2 regions of the Peribacillus sp. JNUCC41 genome follow, and region 2 is predicted to be linked to the other one. Evidence: a T-box and tRNA genes for the amino acid it is inferred to sense, from the RefSeq annotation. Region 2 holds a T-box; the other holds one or more tRNA genes.
What was found. A T-box is a leader RNA that pairs with one kind of tRNA and senses whether it is charged. The one in region 2 lies ahead of leuS (leucine--tRNA ligase), so its partner is inferred to be a tRNA-Leu.
Positions count from the first base shown of each region.

Region 1 (11,848 bases), 710 kb from region 2:
TGAAAATAAAAAACCTTTTTTTTAATCACGAACAACAAAAAAAGACCAGCCGGATGGCTGATCTTTTTAAATGGCTTGGCGGCGTCCTACTCTCACAGGGGGAAACCCCCAACTACCATCGGCGCTGAAGAGCTTAACTGCCGTGTTCGGAATGGGAACGGGTGTGACCTCTTCGCTATCGCCACCAAACATAAAAGGAACGTTGTTCCTTCAAAACTAGATAATAAGAAGGTATTTCATTTTTTAAAAAGCGTTGGTTAAGTCCTCGATCTATTAGTATCAGTCAGCTCCACATGTCGCCACGCTTCCACCTCTGACCTATCAACCTGATCATCTTTCAGGGATCTTACTAGCTTGCGCCATGGGAAATCTCATCTTGAGGGGGGCTTCATGCTTAGATGCTTTCAGCACTTATCCCGTCCGCACGTAGCTACCCAGCTATGCCTTTGGCAAGACAACTGGTACACCAGCGGTGCGTCCATCCCGGTCCTCTCGTACTAAGGACAGCTCCTCTCAAATTTCCTGCGCCCGCGACGGATAGGGACCGAACTGTCTCACGACGTTCTGAACCCAGCTCGCGTACCGCTTTAATGGGCGAACAGCCCAACCCTTGGGACCGACTACAGCCCCAGGATGCGATGAGCCGACATCGAGGTGCCAAACCTCCCCGTCGATGTGGACTCTTGGGGGAGATAAGCCTGTTATCCCCGGGGTAGCTTTTATCCGTTGAGCGATGGCCCTTCCATGCGGAACCACCGGATCACTAAGCCCGACTTTCGTCCCTGCTCGACTTGTAGGTCTCGCAGTCAAGCTCCCTTGTGCCTTTACACTCTACGAATGATTTCCAACCATTCTGAGGGAACCTTTGGGCGCCTCCGTTACTCTTTAGGAGGCGACCGCCCCAGTCAAACTGCCCACCTGACACTGTCTCCCACCCCGATAAGGGGCGCGGGTTAGAATTTCAATACAGCCAGGGTAGTATCCCACCAACGCCTCCACCGAAGCTAGCGCTCCGGCTTCTCAGGCTCCTACCTATCCTGTACAAGCTGTACCAAAATTCAATATCAGGCTGCAGTAAAGCTCCACGGGGTCTTTCCGTCCTGTCGCGGGTAACCTGCATCTTCACAGGTACTATAATTTCACCGAGTCTCTCGTTGAGACAGTGCCCAGATCGTTACACCTTTCGTGCGGGTCGGAACTTACCCGACAAGGAATTTCGCTACCTTAGGACCGTTATAGTTACGGCCGCCGTTTACTGGGGCTTCGGTTCAAAGCTTCGCTTGCGCTAACCTCTCCCCTTAACCTTCCAGCACCGGGCAGGTGTCAGCCCCTATACTTCGCCTTGCGGCTTCGCAGAGACCTGTGTTTTTGCTAAACAGTCGCCTGGGCCTATTCACTGCGGCTTTTCTGGGCTATTCACCCTAAAAAGCACCCCTTCTCCCGAAGTTACGGGGTCATTTTGCCGAGTTCCTTAACGAGAGTTCTCTCGCACACCTTAGGATTCTCTCCTCGCCTACCTGTGTCGGTTTGCGGTACGGGCACCTTACATCTCACTAGAGGCTTTTCTTGGCAGCGTGGAATCAGGAACTTCGGTACTATATTTCCCTCGCCATCACAGCTCCGCCTTAATGGAAACGGGATTTGCCTCGTTTCCGGCCTAACTGCTTGGACGCGCATATCCAACAGCGCGCTTACCCTATCCTTCTGCGTCCCCCCATCGTTCAAACGATGTATAGGTGGTACAGGAATATCAACCTGTTGTCCATCGCCTACGCCTTTCGGCCTCGGCTTAGGTCCCGACTAACCCTGAGCGGACGAGCCTTCCTCAGGAAACCTTAGGCATTCGGTGGAAGGGATTCTCACCCTTCTTTCGCTACTCATACCGGCATTCTCACTTCTAAGCGCTCCACCAGTCCTTCCGGTCTGACTTCAACGCCCTTAGAACGCTCTCCTACCACTGACACCCAATGGTGTCAATCCACAGCTTCGGTGATACGTTTAGCCCCGGTACATTTTCGGCGCGGAGTCACTCGACCAGTGAGCTATTACGCACTCTTTAAATGGTGGCTGCTTCTAAGCCAACATCCTGGTTGTCTAAGCAACTCCACATCCTTTTCCACTTAACGTATACTTTGGGACCTTAGCTGGTGGTCTGGGCTGTTTCCCTTTCGACTACGGATCTTATCACTCGCAGTCTGACTCCCAAGAATAAGTATTTGGCATTCGGAGTTTGACTGAATTCGGTAACCCGTTGGGGGCCCCTAGTCCAATCAGTGCTCTACCTCCAATACTCTCATCTTGAGGCTAGCCCTAAAGCTATTTCGGAGAGAACCAGCTATCTCCAGGTTCGATTGGAATTTCTCCGCTACCCACACCTCATCCCCGCACTTTTCAACGTGCGTGGGTTCGGGCCTCCATTCAGTGTTACCTGAACTTCACCCTGGACATGGGTAGATCACCTGGTTTCGGGTCTACGACCTCATACTCATTCGCCCTATTCAGACTCGCTTTCGCTGCGGCTCCGTCTCATCAACTTAACCTCGCATGAAATCGTAACTCGCCGGTTCATTCTACAAAAGGCACGCCATTACCCATTAACGGGCTTTGACTACTTGTAGGCACACGGTTTCAGGATCTATTTCACTCCCCTTCCGGGGTGCTTTTCACCTTTCCCTCACGGTACTGGTTCACTATCGGTCACTAGGGAGTATTTAGCCTTGGGAGATGGTCCTCCCTGCTTCCGACGGGATTTCTCGTGTCCCGCCGTACTCAGGATCCACTCAGGAGGGAACGAAGTTTCAACTACAGGGTTTTTACCTTCTTCGACGGACCTTTCCAGGTCGCTTCATTTACCCCGTTCCTTTGTAACTCCATGTTGAGTGTCCTACAACCCCAAGAGGCAAGCCTCTTGGTTTGGGCTAATTCCGTTTCGCTCGCCGCTACTCAGGAAATCGCGTTTGCTTTCTCTTCCTCCGGGTACTTAGATGTTTCAGTTCCCCGGGTCTGCCTTCAGTACCCTATGTATTCAGGTAAAGATACTGTTCCATTACGAACAGTGGGTTTCCCCATTCGGAAATCTCCGGATCAAAGCTTACTTACAGCTCCCCGAAGCATATCGGTGTTAGTCCCGTCCTTCATCGGCTCCTAGTGCCAAGGCATCCACCGTGCGCCCTTTCTAACTTAACCGTTAAAAAAGATCTTACAGATGCTTTGAAAAAAATTAATTGCCTTCTATCTATTATCTAGTTTTCAAAGAACAATGCAGAAAGAATGACATCACATCGTGATGCTTGTCTTTCCTATTTGAATGAATTACTCATTCAAAACTGAACAAAACAAAAGCGCTCTCGTAATTATCCTTAGAAAGGAGGTGATCCAGCCGCACCTTCCGATACGGCTACCTTGTTACGACTTCACCCCAATCATCTGTCCCACCTTAGGCGGCTGGCTCCATAAAGGTTACCTCACCGACTTCGGGTGTTACAAACTCTCGTGGTGTGACGGGCGGTGTGTACAAGGCCCGGGAACGTATTCACCGCGGCATGCTGATCCGCGATTACTAGCGATTCCGGCTTCATGCAGGCGAGTTGCAGCCTGCAATCCGAACTGAGAATGGCTTTATGGGATTCGCTTACCTTCGCAGGTTTGCAGCCCTTTGTACCATCCATTGTAGCACGTGTGTAGCCCAGGTCATAAGGGGCATGATGATTTGACGTCATCCCCACCTTCCTCCGGTTTGTCACCGGCAGTCACCTTAGAGTGCCCAACTGAATGCTGGCAACTAAGATCAAGGGTTGCGCTCGTTGCGGGACTTAACCCAACATCTCACGACACGAGCTGACGACAACCATGCACCACCTGTCACTCTGTCCCCGAAGGGGAAAGCCCTATCTCTAGGGTTGTCAGAGGATGTCAAGACCTGGTAAGGTTCTTCGCGTTGCTTCGAATTAAACCACATGCTCCACCGCTTGTGCGGGCCCCCGTCAATTCCTTTGAGTTTCAGCCTTGCGGCCGTACTCCCCAGGCGGAGTGCTTAATGCGTTAGCTGCAGCACTAAAGGGCGGAAACCCTCTAACACTTAGCACTCATCGTTTACGGCGTGGACTACCAGGGTATCTAATCCTGTTTGCTCCCCACGCTTTCGCGCCTCAGTGTCAGTTACAGACCAGAAAGTCGCCTTCGCCACTGGTGTTCCTCCAAATCTCTACGCATTTCACCGCTACACTTGGAATTCCACTTTCCTCTTCTGCACTCAAGTCCCCCAGTTTCCAATGACCCTCCACGGTTGAGCCGTGGGCTTTCACATCAGACTTAAGGAACCACCTGCGCGCGCTTTACGCCCAATAATTCCGGACAACGCTTGCCACCTACGTATTACCGCGGCTGCTGGCACGTAGTTAGCCGTGGCTTTCTGGTTAGGTACCGTCAAGGTACCAGCAGTTACTCTGGTACTTGTTCTTCCCTAACAACAGAACTTTACGACCCGAAGGCCTTCTTCGTTCACGCGGCGTTGCTCCGTCAGACTTTCGTCCATTGCGGAAGATTCCCTACTGCTGCCTCCCGTAGGAGTCTGGGCCGTGTCTCAGTCCCAGTGTGGCCGATCACCCTCTCAGGTCGGCTACGCATCGTCGCCTTGGTGAGCCATTACCTCACCAACTAGCTAATGCGCCGCGGGCCCATCTATAAGTGACAGCGTAAACCGTCTTTCCATCTTCTCTCATGCGAGAAAAGAACGTATCCGGTATTAGCTCCGGTTTCCCGAAGTTATCCCAGTCTTATAGGCAGGTTGCCCACGTGTTACTCACCCGTCCGCCGCTAATCTCAGGGAGCAAGCTCCCGTCGATTCGCTCGACTTGCATGTATTAGGCACGCCGCCAGCGTTCGTCCTGAGCCAGGATCAAACTCTCCGAAGAAATGTTTGACTTGCTCATTTGCTTTTTTAATAGTGTGTGCTCACTTAAAATTTAACGTTGGCGCTTTGTTTTGTTCAGTTTTCAAAGAGCAATTTGACTCTTCTTAAAGAATCAACTTTCTTATCATATCAAAGCCAAATGGGCTTGTCAAGTTTTTTTGGTGGAGCCTAGCGGGATCGAACCGCTGACCTCCTGCGTGCAAGGCAGGCGCTCTCCCAGCTGAGCTAAGGCCCCAAAAAAAATCATGGTCGGGAAGACAGGATTCGAACCTGCGACCCCTTGGTCCCAAACCAAGTGCTCTACCAAGCTGAGCTACTTCCCGAAAAAAATATGGTGCGCCCGGCGGGAGTCGAACCTACAACCTTCTGATTCGTAGTCAGATGCTCTATCCAATTGAGCTACGGGCGCATATTAAGATGAAGATGGTGCCGAGGACCGGAATCGAACCGGTACGGTAGTCACCTACCGCAGGATTTTAAGTCCTGTGCGTCTGCCAGTTCCGCCACCCCGGCATAAATAAATAGTGGAGCGGAAGACGGGATTCGAACCCGCGACCCCAACCTTGGCAAGGTTGTATTCTACCACTGAACTACTTCCGCGAACATGCGGGTGAAGGGACTTGAACCCCCACGCCTTGCGGCGCCAGATCCTAAGTCTGGTGCGTCTGCCAATTCCGCCACACCCGCATAATAAAATGGTGAGCCATGAAGGATTCGAACCTTCGACCCTCTGATTAAAAGTCAGATGCTCTACCAACTGAGCTAATGGCTCATATAAACTATTTATATATGCTATATCAAGCTTGTATGAAAATGGTGCCGGCAAGAGGACTTGAACCCCCAACCTACTGATTACAAGTCAGTTGCTCTACCAGTTGAGCTACACCGGCAAGTGTAAAAATGGTGGAGGATGACGGGATCGAACCGCCGACCCTCTGCTTGTAAGGCAGATGCTCTCCCAGCTGAGCTAATCCTCCATATATAACTGCTTGGCGGCGTCCTACTCTCACAGGGGGAAACCCCCAACTACCATCGGCGCTGAAGAGCTTAACTGCCGTGTTCGGAATGGGAACGGGTGTGACCTCTTCGCTATCGCCACCAAACATAAAAGGAACGTTGTTCCTTCAAAACTAGATAATAAGAAGGTATTTCATTTTTTAAAAAGCGTTGGTTAAGTCCTCGATCTATTAGTATCAGTCAGCTCCACATGTCGCCACGCTTCCACCTCTGACCTATCAACCTGATCATCTTTCAGGGATCTTACTAGCTTGCGCCATGGGAAATCTCATCTTGAGGGGGGCTTCATGCTTAGATGCTTTCAGCACTTATCCCGTCCGCACGTAGCTACCCAGCTATGCCTTTGGCAAGACAACTGGTACACCAGCGGTGCGTCCATCCCGGTCCTCTCGTACTAAGGACAGCTCCTCTCAAATTTCCTGCGCCCGCGACGGATAGGGACCGAACTGTCTCACGACGTTCTGAACCCAGCTCGCGTACCGCTTTAATGGGCGAACAGCCCAACCCTTGGGACCGACTACAGCCCCAGGATGCGATGAGCCGACATCGAGGTGCCAAACCTCCCCGTCGATGTGGACTCTTGGGGGAGATAAGCCTGTTATCCCCGGGGTAGCTTTTATCCGTTGAGCGATGGCCCTTCCATGCGGAACCACCGGATCACTAAGCCCGACTTTCGTCCCTGCTCGACTTGTAGGTCTCGCAGTCAAGCTCCCTTGTGCCTTTACACTCTACGAATGATTTCCAACCATTCTGAGGGAACCTTTGGGCGCCTCCGTTACTCTTTAGGAGGCGACCGCCCCAGTCAAACTGCCCACCTGACACTGTCTCCCACCCCGATAAGGGGCGCGGGTTAGAATTTCAATACAGCCAGGGTAGTATCCCACCAACGCCTCCACCGAAGCTAGCGCTCCGGCTTCTCAGGCTCCTACCTATCCTGTACAAGCTGTACCAAAATTCAATATCAGGCTGCAGTAAAGCTCCACGGGGTCTTTCCGTCCTGTCGCGGGTAACCTGCATCTTCACAGGTACTATAATTTCACCGAGTCTCTCGTTGAGACAGTGCCCAGATCGTTACACCTTTCGTGCGGGTCGGAACTTACCCGACAAGGAATTTCGCTACCTTAGGACCGTTATAGTTACGGCCGCCGTTTACTGGGGCTTCGGTTCAAAGCTTCGCTTGCGCTAACCTCTCCCCTTAACCTTCCAGCACCGGGCAGGTGTCAGCCCCTATACTTCGCCTTGCGGCTTCGCAGAGACCTGTGTTTTTGCTAAACAGTCGCCTGGGCCTATTCACTGCGGCTTTTCTGGGCTATTCACCCTAAAAAGCACCCCTTCTCCCGAAGTTACGGGGTCATTTTGCCGAGTTCCTTAACGAGAGTTCTCTCGCACACCTTAGGATTCTCTCCTCGCCTACCTGTGTCGGTTTGCGGTACGGGCACCTTACATCTCACTAGAGGCTTTTCTTGGCAGCGTGGAATCAGGAACTTCGGTACTATATTTCCCTCGCCATCACAGCTCCGCCTTAATGGAAACGGGATTTGCCTCGTTTCCGGCCTAACTGCTTGGACGCGCATATCCAACAGCGCGCTTACCCTATCCTTCTGCGTCCCCCATCGTTCAAACGATGTATAGGTGGTACAGGAATATCAACCTGTTGTCCATCGCCTACGCCTTTCGGCCTCGGCTTAGGTCCCGACTAACCCTGAGCGGACGAGCCTTCCTCAGGAAACCTTAGGCATTCGGTGGAAGGGATTCTCACCCTTCTTTCGCTACTCATACCGGCATTCTCACTTCTAAGCGCTCCACCAGTCCTTCCGGTCTGACTTCAACGCCCTTAGAACGCTCTCCTACCACTGACACCCAATGGTGTCAATCCACAGCTTCGGTGATACGTTTAGCCCCGGTACATTTTCGGCGCGGAGTCACTCGACCAGTGAGCTATTACGCACTCTTTAAATGGTGGCTGCTTCTAAGCCAACATCCTGGTTGTCTAAGCAACTCCACATCCTTTTCCACTTAACGTATACTTTGGGACCTTAGCTGGTGGTCTGGGCTGTTTCCCTTTCGACTACGGATCTTATCACTCGCAGTCTGACTCCCAAGAATAAGTATTTGGCATTCGGAGTTTGACTGAATTCGGTAACCCGTTGGGGGCCCCTAGTCCAATCAGTGCTCTACCTCCAATACTCTCATCTTGAGGCTAGCCCTAAAGCTATTTCGGAGAGAACCAGCTATCTCCAGGTTCGATTGGAATTTCTCCGCTACCCACACCTCATCCCCGCACTTTTCAACGTGCGTGGGTTCGGGCCTCCATTCAGTGTTACCTGAACTTCACCCTGGACATGGGTAGATCACCTGGTTTCGGGTCTACGACCTCATACTCATTCGCCCTATTCAGACTCGCTTTCGCTGCGGCTCCGTCTCATCAACTTAACCTCGCATGAAATCGTAACTCGCCGGTTCATTCTACAAAAGGCACGCCATTACCCATTAACGGGCTTTGACTACTTGTAGGCACACGGTTTCAGGATCTATTTCACTCCCCTTCCGGGGTGCTTTTCACCTTTCCCTCACGGTACTGGTTCACTATCGGTCACTAGGGAGTATTTAGCCTTGGGAGATGGTCCTCCCTGCTTCCGACGGGATTTCTCGTGTCCCGCCGTACTCAGGATCCACTCAGGAGGGAACGAAGTTTCAACTACAGGGTTTTTACCTTCTTCGACGGACCTTTCCAGGTCGCTTCATTTACCCCGTTCCTTTGTAACTCCATGTTGAGTGTCCTACAACCCCAAGAGGCAAGCCTCTTGGTTTGGGCTAATTCCGTTTCGCTCGCCGCTACTCAGGAAATCGCGTTTGCTTTCTCTTCCTCCGGGTACTTAGATGTTTCAGTTCCCCGGGTCTGCCTTCAGTACCCTATGTATTCAGGTAAAGATACTGTTCCATTACGAACAGTGGGTTTCCCCATTCGGAAATCTCCGGATCAAAGCTTACTTACAGCTCCCCGAAGCATATCGGTGTTAGTCCCGTCCTTCATCGGCTCCTAGTGCCAAGGCATCCACCGTGCGCCCTTTCTAACTTAACCGTTAAAAAAGATCTTACAGATGCTTTGAAAAAAATTAATTGCCTTCTATCTATTATCTAGTTTTCAAAGAACAATGCAGAAAGAATGACATCACATCGTGATGCTTGTCTTTCCTATTTGAATGAATTACTCATTCAAAACTGAACAAAACAAAAGCGCTCTCGTAATTATCCTTAGAAAGGAGGTGATCCAGCCGCACCTTCCGATACGGCTACCTTGTTACGACTTCACCCCAATCATCTGTCCCACCTTAGGCGGCTGGCTCCATAAAGGTTACCTCACCGACTTCGGGTGTTACAAACTCTCGTGGTGTGACGGGCGGTGTGTACAAGGCCCGGGAACGTATTCACCGCGGCATGCTGATCCGCGATTACTAGCGATTCCGGCTTCATGCAGGCGAGTTGCAGCCTGCAATCCGAACTGAGAATGGCTTTATGGGATTCGCTTACCTTCGCAGGTTTGCAGCCCTTTGTACCATCCATTGTAGCACGTGTGTAGCCCAGGTCATAAGGGGCATGATGATTTGACGTCATCCCCACCTTCCTCCGGTTTGTCACCGGCAGTCACCTTAGAGTGCCCAACTGAATGCTGGCAACTAAGATCAAGGGTTGCGCTCGTTGCGGGACTTAACCCAACATCTCACGACACGAGCTGACGACAACCATGCACCACCTGTCACTCTGTCCCCCGAAGGGGAAAGCCCTATCTCTAGGGTTGTCAGAGGATGTCAAGACCTGGTAAGGTTCTTCGCGTTGCTTCGAATTAAACCACATGCTCCACCGCTTGTGCGGGCCCCCGTCAATTCCTTTGAGTTTCAGCCTTGCGGCCGTACTCCCCAGGCGGAGTGCTTAATGCGTTAGCTGCAGCACTAAAGGGCGGAAACCCTCTAACACTTAGCACTCATCGTTTACGGCGTGGACTACCAGGGTATCTAATCCTGTTTGCTCCCCACGCTTTCGCGCCTCAGTGTCAGTTACAGACCAGAAAGTCGCCTTCGCCACTGGTGTTCCTCCAAATCTCTACGCATTTCACCGCTACACTTGGAATTCCACTTTCCTCTTCTGCACTCAAGTCCCCCAGTTTCCAATGACCCTCCACGGTTGAGCCGTGGGCTTTCACATCAGACTTAAGGAACCACCTGCGCGCGCTTTACGCCCAATAATTCCGGACAACGCTTGCCACCTACGTATTACCGCGGCTGCTGGCACGTAGTTAGCCGTGGCTTTCTGGTTAGGTACCGTCAAGGTACCAGCAGTTACTCTGGTACTTGTTCTTCCCTAACAACAGAACTTTACGACCCGAAGGCCTTCTTCGTTCACGCGGCGTTGCTCCGTCAGACTTTCGTCCATTGCGGAAGATTCCCTACTGCTGCCTCCCGTAGGAGTCTGGGCCGTGTCTCAGTCCCAGTGTGGCCGATCACCCTCTCAGGTCGGCTACGCATCGTCGCCTTGGTGAGCCATTACCTCACCAACTAGCTAATGCGCCGCGGGCCCATCTATAAGTGACAGCGTAAACCGTCTTTCCATCTTCTCTCATGCGAGAAAAGAACGTATCCGGTATTAGCTCCGGTTTCCCGAAGTTATCCCAGTCTTATAGGCAGGTTGCCCACGTGTTACTCACCCGTCCGCCGCTAATCTCAGGGAGCAAGCTCCCGTCGATTCGCTCGACTTGCATGTATTAGGCACGCCGCCAGCGTTCGTCCTGAGCCAGGATCAAACTCTCCGAAGAAATGTTTGACTTGCTCATTTGCTTTTTTGATAGTGTGTGCTCACTTAAAATTTAACGTTGGCGCTTTGTTTTGTTCAGTTTTCAAAGAGCAATATCTTTCGAAACAACTTATTTATAATAACATTTTCATTACCGTGAGTCAACAACTTTTTTAAAACTTTTTAAAAGTTTGTAATCTGTTTGCAACTCGTTCGTAACGACAGATATAAATATAACACCATTACGTTAACTGCGCAATACTTTTTTAAAAGTTTTTTTGAGATAATGTTGTTTTTCTTTCAAGCCCTCGAATCCATTCTATTGAAAGACATGAAATTATAATAAAAAAACAAAAACCGAATGGGACATACCAGGATCATGAGCTACGCCCAATGATCCCAGTCATCCGGATTCGGCCTGCAATCAATATTCATTTTGGTTATATTAGCGATGTCTCATCAACGGGAATAACAGGACGTCACGTATAGACGGAGAATTGGTCAATAGCATAACCAAACGGTCAACACCAATTCCAAGTCCGCCAGTTGGTGGCATTCCATATTCTAACGCCTCCAAGAAATCTTCATCCATTTCATGGGCCTCATCATTACCTTGCTCCCGCTCTTTTAATTGAGCTTCAAAGCGTTGACGTTGATCAATAGGATCATTTAGCTCCGTGAAGGCATTTGCATGCTCCCTACCTACAATGAATAACTCAAAACGATCTGTGAAACGGGAATCTTCCGGATTTTTCTTTGCCAAAGGAGAGATTTCCACCGGATGGCCATAGATGAATGTAGGCTGAATCAACTTATCTTCTACCTTCTGTTCAAAGAATTCATTTACGATATGGCCGAACTCCATGGATTCCTTAACTTCAATCCCATTTTCTTTAGCAAGCTGCTGGGCTTCTTCTTTACTCATTTGAGTCCAGAAGTCCACACCAGTATATTCTTTTACAGCATCAACCATGTGAAGTCGTTTCCATTCCGGCTTTAACTCTATCTCATACTCCCCATACTGGATGGTAGTTGTCCCAAGAACTTCTTGAGCGATATGGGCAATAAGGTTTTCCGTTAAACTCATGATATCTTGGTAATCCGCATATGCCTCATATAATTCGATCAATG
Region 1 is NZ_CP062163.1:1,904,246-1,916,093, reverse strand. Features, by position in the region: rRNA gene rrf (5S ribosomal RNA) at 74-189, opposite strand; rRNA gene JNUCC41_RS09495 (23S ribosomal RNA) at 254-3,186, opposite strand; rRNA gene JNUCC41_RS09490 (16S ribosomal RNA) at 3,364-4,913, opposite strand; tRNA gene JNUCC41_RS09485 (tRNA-Ala) at 5,072-5,147, opposite strand; tRNA gene JNUCC41_RS09480 (tRNA-Pro) at 5,159-5,235, opposite strand; tRNA gene JNUCC41_RS09475 (tRNA-Arg) at 5,245-5,321, opposite strand; tRNA gene JNUCC41_RS09470 (tRNA-Leu) at 5,337-5,425, opposite strand; tRNA gene JNUCC41_RS09465 (tRNA-Gly) at 5,438-5,512, opposite strand; tRNA gene JNUCC41_RS09460 (tRNA-Leu) at 5,518-5,599, opposite strand; tRNA gene JNUCC41_RS09455 (tRNA-Lys) at 5,609-5,684, opposite strand; tRNA gene JNUCC41_RS09450 (tRNA-Thr) at 5,727-5,802, opposite strand; tRNA gene JNUCC41_RS09445 (tRNA-Val) at 5,814-5,889, opposite strand; rRNA gene rrf (5S ribosomal RNA) at 5,900-6,015, opposite strand; rRNA gene JNUCC41_RS09435 (23S ribosomal RNA) at 6,080-9,011, opposite strand; rRNA gene JNUCC41_RS09430 (16S ribosomal RNA) at 9,189-10,739, opposite strand; gene lysS (lysine--tRNA ligase) at 11,163-11,848, opposite strand, start outside.
Region 1: it encodes a tRNA-Leu, which carries the amino acid that the T-box ahead of leuS (leucine--tRNA ligase) is inferred to sense. The anticodon was not compared.

Region 2 (11,848 bases):
TGGTGGTGAGTTACTTTATTCGTTCCGCCGTTTTATAGTATTGTCCTTTTTCGGCGTATTCACGTACAATGCGTTCCATATCCTGGCGGTCTTCTTCGTTGATTTCGCGAATGACTTTAGCTGGACGTCCGAATGCCAGCATGTTCGGTGGAATGACTTTACCTTGGGGAACGAGACTGCCGGCACCGATGAAGGCCCCTTCGCCGATTTCGGCTTCATCTAGCACGATCGATCCCATGCCGATCAAAGCTCCTTTGCGGATTTTACAGCTATGTAAAATGACCTGATGGCCAATGGTCACTTCATCCTCGATGACCAATGGATTATTTGGGCTTTGGTGCAGGACACTGTTATCCTGTATACTGACTTTTTTCCCGATGATGGTTGGGGATACATCACCGCGAATGACGGAATTGAACCAAATGGATGTTTCGTCGCCGATTTTGACATCACCTGTCACGACAGCATTCTCAGCGATATAAGCGCTTTCAGCGATTTCAGGTTCTTTGCCTTTATACGGATAAATAATCAATTTCAATCATTTCCTTTCCGAAGTGAATGTTTTTATGTATTATTTTAATATACCGTATGCAAATACACTTGGCTATTTATAATAGCAATGTACAACTTGTTAGATTTCTTTTTTGTCGAAAATCACGAATATGGTTATAATTTATATATATTATTTTGACTATCATGAATCGTACACAACAAGTGAAAAGCGAAAGGGGGATTTCGAATGTGGAAATGGGAGACAGAAGGAGACGCAAAAGGAGTCATTGTCATCATTCATGGGGCAATGGAACATCACGGACGTTATAAGTGGGTAACACAAATGTGGCTTTCAGCTGGATACCATGTCGTCATGGGCGACCTTCCTGGGCAGGGTATGACAACTCGCGCCTACCGGGGACATATCGATTCCTTTGATGAGTATTTGGACGAAGTGAAAAGCTGGATAGAAGAGGCTTACGAATATTCGTTGCCGGTCTTTTTGCTTGGACACAGCATGGGTGGTTTGATTTCGATACGCCTTCTTCAGGAAGAGGAATGGGACATTGCAGGGGTGATTCTTTCTTCTCCATGCTTGGGCCTCGTAACGAAGCCGCGGAAGTTCCTTACAACCATCTCGCATGGTTTGAACATCGTGATGCCTCAGTTCAGGGTAGATTCCGGATTGACACCTGAAATGGCAACGAGAAGTGCGGAAATCCGTGAATCCGATAGAAACGATACATTATATATCACGAAGGTTTCAATCCGCTGGTATCGCGAGCTTGCACAGGCCATGAAGGATGCTTTTGAAGAGATCCCTGAATTTCAGGATGTGCCGCTTTTGGTCATGCAGGGCGGAGATGACCGAATCGTGAATAAGAAGGCGGTTCGTGAGTGGTTTAATTATAACTTGGCCAGTGAAAAGCAATATAAGGAATGGCCGAAGCTTTATCATGAAATCTTCAATGAACCAGAGCGGGATGATGTATTTCAATATGCGCTGAGTTTTGTTGAAAACCGTTTAAAGATATTAGGGTATGTCGTTTGATCAGTACATACTTTCACGATAAATGAAAAAACTGCCGAATGTAAATCTCGGCAGCTTTTTTTTATTTGGTTCAGCCTGCGTTTTTAAGCATTTCATTCGATTTGATGACCGGTGCCCAGAAAGTAACCGGATACATAAATTGTTTTAAATGTGTAAGTTCTTTTTTATTGGATAATGCGGTCGATAGAAGATAAATGGATTTGAAGGTCAAGTCATTGGCGAATAGGTCCAAAAGAGTCGCTTTCATATTCATGATCGCTTCATGGTTTTGGGTGGAAATCATTAAATCGAGCTGTGGCAGGAACTTATCAAAATGATGATCGAATTGTTTGAGGTCCTCCATGTTTTTTTGTTTTTCTGTCAACGAGTTAAGCGAGCTGACAAAATCCCCGTATTGCTCATTTGAATCCCTTTTGATTTTTTCAGTCAATATATCCGTCAGTAATGAAGTAGGCAAATGTTCCATTCTCTGCACCCTCTTATCTATTTTCTATCATTATAATCATTATAGACGAAAAATTCAAAAAGTTATGATTGGTAATTCTGCTGCCTGCGAGTTGGGATTGAAAAAACACCGTTCGTGGCGAACGGTGTCAAAAGTCATCATCTTTTTTCAATCGCGACAATGAATGGCGGATTATTTGCTTGGTTGATGAACCCGTATTTCAGGATATGGGCTTTCTGTTGAGGGAAGTTCTCTACGTAATCCATCAATGCATCCCGTTCTTCCGATCCCCCCGGATGACCATGGTAAATGACGAGGATGATGATGCCTTCAGGCGCCATCAGTCCGAACAGCTGTTCAATGGCTGATATTGTCGTATCGGCTTGGGTAATGATTGATTTGTCTCCGCCAGGAAGGTAGCCTAGGTTGAAAATGGCACCTGTGATCTTTCCGGAATGTTCATTCTTGATGTATTTGCTTAAATGTTCATGCCCATCGTGAATGAGGGTGCAGCGCTCTTGTAAATTCTCGGCGTCCAGTTTCGCCGCTGTGGTTTGGATCGCTTCTTTCTGAATATCGAAACTATAGACATGTCCATTTACACCTGTAAGCCCTGCAAGAAAGGCCGTATCAAAACCGTTGCCCATCGTCCCATCCATGGTTATATCCCCGGGGCGGACCGCTTTTTCCAGCAGAATCCTGGCGAATGGCAAAATTCGATCAAGCTTCATGATTGTACCTCCGTGTGATGATTCTTCCCTGCCAGCTGTTGCGGCGTTTCAATTCGGCGTCAATGGCATTCAAGACATCCCATTTATTGACGCTCCACATTGGACCGATCATCAAACCGATCGGACCGTCACCCGTAATGCGATGGACGATCATTTCTGGAGGGATTATTTCGAGCTGGTCACATACCAGGCTGACATAATCGTCACGGTCAAGAAATTCGAGCAGGCCTTTTTCATATTGTTTGACCATCGGTGTCCCTTTTAATAGATGAAGTAAATGGATCTTTATCCCCTGCACATCGAGTTTGGCGACTTCACGGGCTGTTTCCATCATCATGCCGTAATCTTCCTGAGGTAGGCCATTGATGATATGGGAACATACGCGGATGCCGTGTTTACGCAGTTTATCGACGCCTTCTTTGTAGCAATCGAAGTCGTGGGCACGGTTGATCATCGTTGCGGTCTTTTCATGAACGGTCTGGAGACCAAGCTCCACCCAAAGGTAGGTGCGTTCGTTCAATTCAGCTAAATACTCGACTACATCATCCGGAAGGCAATCCGGGCGTGTCGCGATCGAGAGTCCGACGACACCTTCCTGGGTCAATACACTTTCGTATTTCTCGCGAAGCTCTGCCACGGGTGCATGCGTATTCGTGAACGCTTGGAAATAGGCCATATATTTTCCATCTTTCCATTTATGATGCATCCGTTCGCTGATCTTCTTGAACTGTACGTCGAGGGGTTCAACCCTGTTGCCAGCAAAGTCACCAGAGCCTGAGGCACTGCAGAAGGTACAGCCGCCATGTGCGACGGTGCCATCACGGTTCGGACAGTCAAAACCGCCATCCAGGGCAACTTTAAAGACCTTATGTCCAAAATGTTCCCTCAGGTGGTAATTCCATGTATGATATCGTTTGTTATCCGTTGCATATATAAATGGGTTTGCTTGATTCAAATCAGCAACCTCCTAAATAAAATAAAGAGCAACATATATTATACAACATTCTCGCAGCTAGGTCTTTTTTCGAAAAATAAGCGTATACTGTATACTTGAAGGCTAAACATTTTGCTGCTATTTCCAGTATATCTTTGAATGACTATATCCAATCGGGAGCTGATGGACATGACCGGTCAAGTTGAAGAAGCGATTAATCAAATGAAAAAGAAATTAGCCGAAAATAATCAGGTGATCGAAGTAAATGAAGATGGGTTCATATACAAAGCCACTTGCACCTTCAATTCACCTGCTTCGGATGAACAAATTCATTCCTTTGAAAAGAAAACCGGACTGCTTCTGCCCGAGGATTATAAGGAGTTTTTAAAAATAACAAATGGATGCCGTCTGTTCGATAATGTGGAATCGGGTGGGGAAAATGATTTATACAGTCTGGATGATATTATTAATTACACATATGAAAATTCCTACGAGGGATGCTATAAAGTGGCCTGCATTTATCAAGATAATATCGTCATCGATGGGGAAGCAGTCGCTAAAGGCGATAAGGAGTATTTAATGGTAAAAGGCCATATCGATGATTTTGAAGAAGGCGAGAAACTCCATATGGGCTTTGCTGAATGGATCGAGCAGTTCATTTCCCATCAAGGTGAGAAGTTTTGGGATAAAGGTTGAATGCTCAAAAAAAATGATAATCCAACCGTTATTTGCTCAAACTAGACAAGATGATTCCGAATCATCCAAATGAGACGCGAAGGAGAGGGTTTGAAATGGCAACCAGACAATCCGTCGATCATTTTTTAGAGCAATGTGAAGGGGCTCTCCATTTTGCAGAGTATGAATTTAACGAGGCCTCACGGCAGGAGCATTATGATGATGAACAATTTCAAAATTCGCAAAAGTATATCGAAGAGGCTTTGACGGATATGGAGCGATTGTATGCCAGTTCGAATGACCAGCAACGGGAAATGCTTTCGCGGATGAAGCAGCAGTTGAATCAATTGAGGAATGAAATGATCTTACTGCGACATTAAATGGAAGCAAGGGAGCTATGAATGAATAGCTCCCTTTTTTGCACAATTTTTCTTTAAATCGCATATATAATGAAAAACCTGTCGATAATGTTTATGTACGGCTATTGCAATTGTCGGTGAAATTGACTAGAATAAAATAAAATGCAATATTCTCATAAAGACTGTGATGAGGAATAGTAGCGGTTTAAACCAGTAAAGAGAGTTGACGGGTGGTGCAAGTCAACCTGGGATGGTCGTGAACTCGCCTTGGAGTCCCGGGTGTGAAGGTGAAAAGTAATGCCTGGCGTTTTAATCCATGTTACGGATGTTTTAAGCTGGGCGGATTTTAGCTATCGCCAATGTGGGTGGTACCGCGGGAAGATATACATAATCCTCTCGTCCCTATTTTGGGATGAGGGGTTTTTTATTGTTTTTTTATACGGAAATTAGGAGGAAATGATATGAGTTTTGATCATAGAAGCATAGAAACGAAATGGCAAAAGTATTGGGAAGGCAATAAGACATTCAAAACGGGTGAAGAAAGCGGCAAACGCAAATTCTATGCGCTGGATATGTTCCCGTATCCTTCAGGGGCCGGTCTTCATGTAGGGCACCCGGAAGGTTATACGGCAAGCGATATCCTGGCACGGATGAAACGGGCGCAGGGATATAATGTATTGCACCCGATCGGCTGGGACGCTTTTGGACTTCCAGCAGAGCAATATGCGATCGATACGGGAAATGATCCAGCTGAATTCACGGAGCACAACATCAACACGTTCCGCCGCCAAATCAAAGCCCTTGGTTTTTCTTATGACTGGGATCGCGAAATAAACACGACAGATCCCGACTATTACAAATGGACGCAATGGATCTTCTTGAAATTATATGAAAAGGGCCTTGCATATATTGATGAAGTGGCCGTTAACTGGTGTCCGGCACTTGGTACGGTATTGGCTAACGAAGAAGTCATCGATGGGAAAAGTGAGCGTGGGGGCCATCCGGTGGAGCGCCGTCCGATGAAACAGTGGATGCTTCGTATCACGGCGTATGCAGACCGTTTAATCGACGATCTGAATGATGTGGATTGGCCGGAAAACATCAAGGATATGCAGCGTAACTGGATTGGCCGTTCCGAGGGAGCGGAGGTTACATTCAATATCGATGGCTTTGATGAAACATTCACGGTGTTCACGACTCGTCCGGATACGTTATTCGGTGCAACATATGCCGTATTGGCACCTGAACATCAGTTTGTCGATAAAATTACATCGGCTGATCAAAGGGGCGCAGTTGAGGCCTATTTAGATGAAGTGAAACATAAAAGCGACTTGGAAAGAACAGACTTGGCAAAGGATAAATCAGGCGTGTTCACGGGGGCTTATGCCATTAACCCGGTAAACGGCGAAAAAATGCCGATCTGGATTGCCGATTACGTGTTGATCAGCTACGGAACAGGAGCAATCATGGCCGTTCCTGCCCATGATGAGCGTGATTATGAGTTTGCAGTCAAGTTCGACTTGCCGATCAAGGAAGTCGTAGCTGGCGGAGACGTGACAAGTGAAGCATATACAGGCGATGGACTTCATGTGAATTCGGAATTCCTTGATGGATTGAATAAAGAAGAAGCCATTTCGACCATGATCAAATGGCTGGAAGAAAAAGAAATCGGAACGAAGAAAATAACATACCGCCTTCGCGATTGGTTATTCAGCCGTCAGCGTTACTGGGGTGAACCGATTCCAATCATCCATTGGGAAGACGGCACGATGTCTCCAGTGAAGGAAGAAGATCTTCCGTTGATTTTACCAAAAACTACGGACATCAAGCCTTCAGGTACAGGCGAATCACCACTTGCGAACATATCGGAATGGGTGAATGTTACGGATGAAAACGGACGAAAAGGGCGCCGTGAGACAAACACGATGCCACAGTGGGCAGGCAGCAGCTGGTACTTCCTACGTTATATCGATCCTGACAACAAGGAAGCACTAGCAGATCCTGAAAAATTAAAAGAATGGATGCCGGTCGACATTTATATCGGCGGCGCCGAGCATGCGGTGCTTCACTTGCTTTACGCTCGTTTCTGGCATAAATTCCTGTATGATATTGGTGTCGTGCCAACGAAGGAACCATTCCAAAACCTATTCAACCAAGGAATGATCCTTGGCGAGAATAATGAAAAAATGAGTAAATCCAAAGGGAATGTCGTGAACCCGGATGATATCGTTGAAAGCCATGGTGCCGATACACTTCGCATGTATGAAATGTTCATGGGACCATTGGATGCTTCGATTGCCTGGTCCACAAACGGATTGGACGGTTCTCGCAGATTCCTTGACCGTATCTGGCGTTTATTGGTCAACGATGACGGTACGATCACAGATAAGATGACAAAAACGGATGACACGGGCAAGCTCGAAAAAGTCTATCATCAAACGGTTAAAAAAGTGACCGAGAACTATGAGGAATTGAAATTCAATACGGCGATTTCACAATTGATGGTATTCATTAATGATGCTTATAAAGCGGATTCGCTTCCTAAAGTATATATCGAAGGCTTCGTAAAGCTGCTTGCACCAGTTGCACCGCACATCGCCGAGGAAATTTGGTCTAAACTGGGTCATTCCGAAAGCATCACGTACGGAACATGGCCGGCTTTCGACGAAGCGAAGTTAGTGGATAACGAAGTCGAAATCGTCATCCAAATCAACGGAAAAGTCAAAGCGAAATTAATGGTGCCGACTGACACTACGAAAGAAAAACTGGAAGAAATCGCGATGGGTGATGATTCCATCAAAGAACAAATCGATGGGAAAACCATTCGTAAAGTGATTGCCGTACCAGGCAAATTAGTCAATATCGTCGCCAACTAAATAATAATGATTGGAAGCTGTCCCGCATACTTTTACTGCGGGGCAGCTTTTTTTCGCAGTCATTGACCGGCCATAGGAAATAGGTCATGTTAGGATTTTTACCGATTTGAATCTATCGAATATTGGCAACGACTATCGTCATGGGATGACCATCGCAACTCAAATATCTTGCTTAATTGGTACATGTGAATCATTTTTCGGCTTGATGGACAAATAAATCAAGCATTTGACATAAAAAAGGGAAAAAATTGGTTGATAAAATTTTACAGTGTGATAGTTTGGTATAGTACTATTATTTTTTAACCAATTATTGGAGGGGAAACCGTGAAATTTAAGAATGTGAGTCGAATTACGGCGTGTGTACTAATTTTTTCACTGATTTTCAGCTTGATGATTCCGCTAAATTCTCAAGCTGCACCAGCAACACCCGTTGAAAATGTAAAAACGATCAAAAATGGGGACACTTTGGACGGAAAGTTTGAAAAACCGGATGTTCAATGGTATCAAATCAGTCCCACAACAGAAGAAATACAAAAGTTCTCCCATATTGAGTTCGAAGTCAATTCGGACAAAATCTTGAATATCTCCGTATATCAAGATAAAGAAAAAGCAGAAAAAGATGAGAGCAATTATATGGTCTCTTCTTATCCTGATGAAGAAGCCGTAGTCGATTTCCCATATGCTTGGGAAGGCACATATTATGTTAAAGTTGAATATTTCGGCGATACGGATGATGAGGGAAATCCGATCCCGGATGCGGAAAATGTAGCTGAATACTCCATCAATGCGCATTCAGTAACATTGCCGCCATCGGCCGGGGACGAGGGGGAGGAACTCGAATCATGCCCGGTTGAAGTGAGTGTAAACGATAAGAAAACGGGAGAATCCATGTTGAAAACACTCCGCGTGTTTAGAGATGAGGTTCTCACGAAGTCGCCTGAGGGACGCACCCTTTCCTCTTTATACTATAAAGCTTCGCCATTCCTGGCTCTTCATCTTGCCGGGAATAAAACGGCAAGGGAAGCCGTTTATAATCACTTAGTCGAGATTAAGCCCCTTATAGAGGATCTTAATGAAAATGGAGCAAGCAGTACGGCAGTCATTGACAAGAAACAGGCACCTGCCATTAAAGCACTATTTGATAAGACAGCAGATGTAGCACCTGCTGGATTGAAAAAAGAAATGAACAGCATTGCAAAGAAAATCAATCTTGATAAGCTTGCAGGTGAAAGAATCGTCGATATCGCAAGCAAAGCGGGAATCGAACTTCCTGCTTCGAAAAATGTAAAGAACAAATATATTGTCAAACTTAAACCAGGGAAGTCATTGAGTTCAGTCCAATCCAAGATAAGCGGAAAAGGATATGGAACATTATCGGCACCTAAGCAACAAGAGGTTCTGTATGATGATATGTATGTAGTAGAGTTAAAGAACCAAGCTAAAATGAGCACAGCAGCACTATCCGGTATCGAAAAACTTCCAGAAGTGGAATATATCGAGCCGGTAAAAACGTACAAAGCATTTTCTGCCGACATTCAATCACCGTATCAATGGTCTTTAGCTAACGCCGGTGGGGAAGAAGGCATAAAGGGAGCGGACATCGATAACGAAAAACTGCAGAACCTTATTAAGAAACGTAATTTAAAAGATACATTGGTAGCTGTCATCGACACAGGAGTCGATGATTCACTTGCAGATCTACAGGGTGTCGTTAAAATGGAGTCAGGTAGGAACTTCATCGATAAGAAAGAAAAAGCGATCGATGACAATGGCCATGGTACACATGTATCCGGAATCATCGCTGCCAAAGCGGATAATGGATATTCCATGCAAGGAATCAATCCAGTAGCTAAAATCATGCCTGTGAAGGTCTTGGACTCTTCAGGATATGGAGACAATGAGAAAATTGCACTAGGTATTAAATATGCTGTGGATCATGGTGCAAAGGTCATAAACCTTAGCTTGGGCGGAGAATACAGCAGGACAATTGAATATGCTTTGAAACATGCCGCTGCCAAGAATGTAATGGTTGTCGTAGCAAGCGGAAATGATGGGATGGAGGGCCTTTCTTATCCTGCATCATCTAAATACGCCATCTCCGTCGGTGCAACCAATGCCCTTGATTTAGTATCCGATTATTCCAACTATGGATCGAAATTGGACATGGTCGCTCCAGGTACAGGCATCCCGAGCCTTGTGCCTAATGGGAATGTTACCTACATGGATGGTACATCAATGGCAACTCCCCATGTTGCAGCAGCTACAGCTCTTTTATTATCCGGAAACCCTGGGTTGAAAGTGAATGAAGTAAGGGAAATCCTTCATGAGACATCGGAGTATGTCGCTTTTGAAGAAGAAGATAATGTAGACCCTTATGAGGACTATCAACCAGAAGATGGAGAAATCATAATGCCGGAAGAAGAGCTGCCTGTCGGAAAAGATTTAGTATCTGGATATGGAAGACTGAATGCGTACAGTGCTCTTAGTGCCGTGGATTTACAAGCTAAAGTCAATCTTGTGATGGACACGCAAACAAAACTGACTGGTTCAGCTAAAAAAGGTTCAGTAATCGAAGTGAAAAGCGGAAACAAAACACTCGGTAAAGGAACGGCGGCAGCTAACGGAACGTTCACCGTTACGATTCCGGTCCAAAAAGCTGCGCAGCAGCTAACGGTGAATATCTCTGATTCTTCCAAACTGGCAGTATCTTCAATCAAAGTATTCGTGAATAAGGGTGCAACCCCTAACAAACCAACTGTTAAAGCTGTAAGTGACAAAGATACGTATGTAACGGGTCAATCACAAGCGGACATGAAAATCTCGATCAAAAATAGCGCAAAAAAAGTGATTGGTTCAGGTAACACGGACAGCAAAGGGAATTTCAAAGTGAAAATCAGCAAGCAAAAGGCTGGCACTAAACTTTCGGTCACAGCTACAGACTTAGCGAAACGTGAAAGCAAGGCGGCAACCGTGACTGTTCTCGATAAAACAGCCCCAGATGCACCGAAAGTGAATGAAGTAAGCGATAAAGCAACGAAAGTAACTGGTAAAGCGGAAATCGGTTCAAGCGTAACCGTGAAGTACAGCAATAAAAACATCGGCACGGCAAAAGCTGATAGTAAGGGGAACTTCTCCATCAAAATCAGCAAGAAAAAAGCAGGGTCCGCATTATACGTCTCAGCAAAAGACAAAGCGGGCAATACAGGAAAAGCGGCAAAAGTAACGGTTAAAGATAAAACCGCTCCAGGTGCACCGAAAGTGAATGAAGTAAACGACAAAGCAACAAAAGTAACTGGTAAAGCGGAAATCGGTTCAAGCGTAACCGTGAAGTACAGCAATAAAAACATCGGAACGGCAAAAGCTGATAGTAAAGGGAACTTCTCCATCAAAATCAGCAAGAAAAAAGCAGGGTCCGCATTATACGTCTCAGCAAAAGACAAAGCGGGCAATACAGGAAAAGCAACAAAAGTAACCGTTAAAAAATCTAAATAGCAGTGAAGGCCGTTTAACTTACAGGTTAAACGGCTTTTTTTGTGAGAAAATGAATGAAAACACCGCTCGATGATGAGCGGTGTTTTTGCCAAGCTTTGTTTAAGAGTATTCATCTGTGCATTGTCACTGCATGATGTAAGGATCTGGAGTTTTACGTTTTAATTCTGAAACTTCACGTACTCGCCGTTCTTATATCATTAATCAGTTCAATAGTTGAGGTGAATCATAAAATATCATGGTCGGTAAAGATATCGATCCAGGCTATTATGTGATTAAAGCTCTCGATTGAAGGGGAAATTGAATTCATGCCATCTAAATTTGAAAAAGCAGCGAAAATGGGTCAAAAAATCATCCTTAAAGATCCTGGTTATTATGTGGTCGGTACAGAAATACAAGCGGGGAATTATGTACTATCAAGGACATCCGATAACATCAGAGTGTTTGTCGATATAAAGGATGAAAAGGAAACCGAAAGTTTGCAAACCATTCAGTGGGAAATTGATGGAAATGGAAAAAAACAGTCGAGATAGAACTGAAAAATGGCTATAACGTGTATATTGAAAAAATAGATAATGATGGTTATATATCGAATGAGGGTGATCTGATATTAGAGAGAAATAATGAGGAAAGTGATTAATTTAAGGGGATAAAATACTTCCAAAAGCATTAGGAATCCAGCACAAAAGCGGATTCCTTATTTTAAATGTAAATACCTAGGGCGGGATTTCCGAGGGTCCACATAGCCGCCTGTTATTTGATGTCCGAGAGAGCTTGCGATGACTACTGCTGCAAA
Region 2 is NZ_CP062163.1:1,191,025-1,202,872, reverse strand. Features, by position in the region: gene JNUCC41_RS05930 (gamma carbonic anhydrase) at 11-529, opposite strand; gene JNUCC41_RS05925 (alpha/beta hydrolase) at 740-1,543, shown strand; gene JNUCC41_RS05920 (hypothetical protein) at 1,614-2,009, opposite strand; gene JNUCC41_RS05915 (tRNA 5-(aminomethyl)-2-thiouridylate-methyltransferase MnmM) at 2,147-2,719, opposite strand; gene JNUCC41_RS05910 (tRNA modification radical SAM protein MnmL/YtqA) at 2,709-3,674, opposite strand; gene JNUCC41_RS05905 (SMI1/KNR4 family protein) at 3,843-4,349, shown strand; gene JNUCC41_RS05900 (DUF2524 family protein) at 4,445-4,708, shown strand; T-box leader at 4,863-5,094, shown strand; gene leuS (leucine--tRNA ligase) at 5,149-7,563, shown strand; gene JNUCC41_RS05890 (S8 family peptidase) at 7,888-11,055, shown strand; gene JNUCC41_RS05885 (hypothetical protein) at 11,361-11,585, shown strand.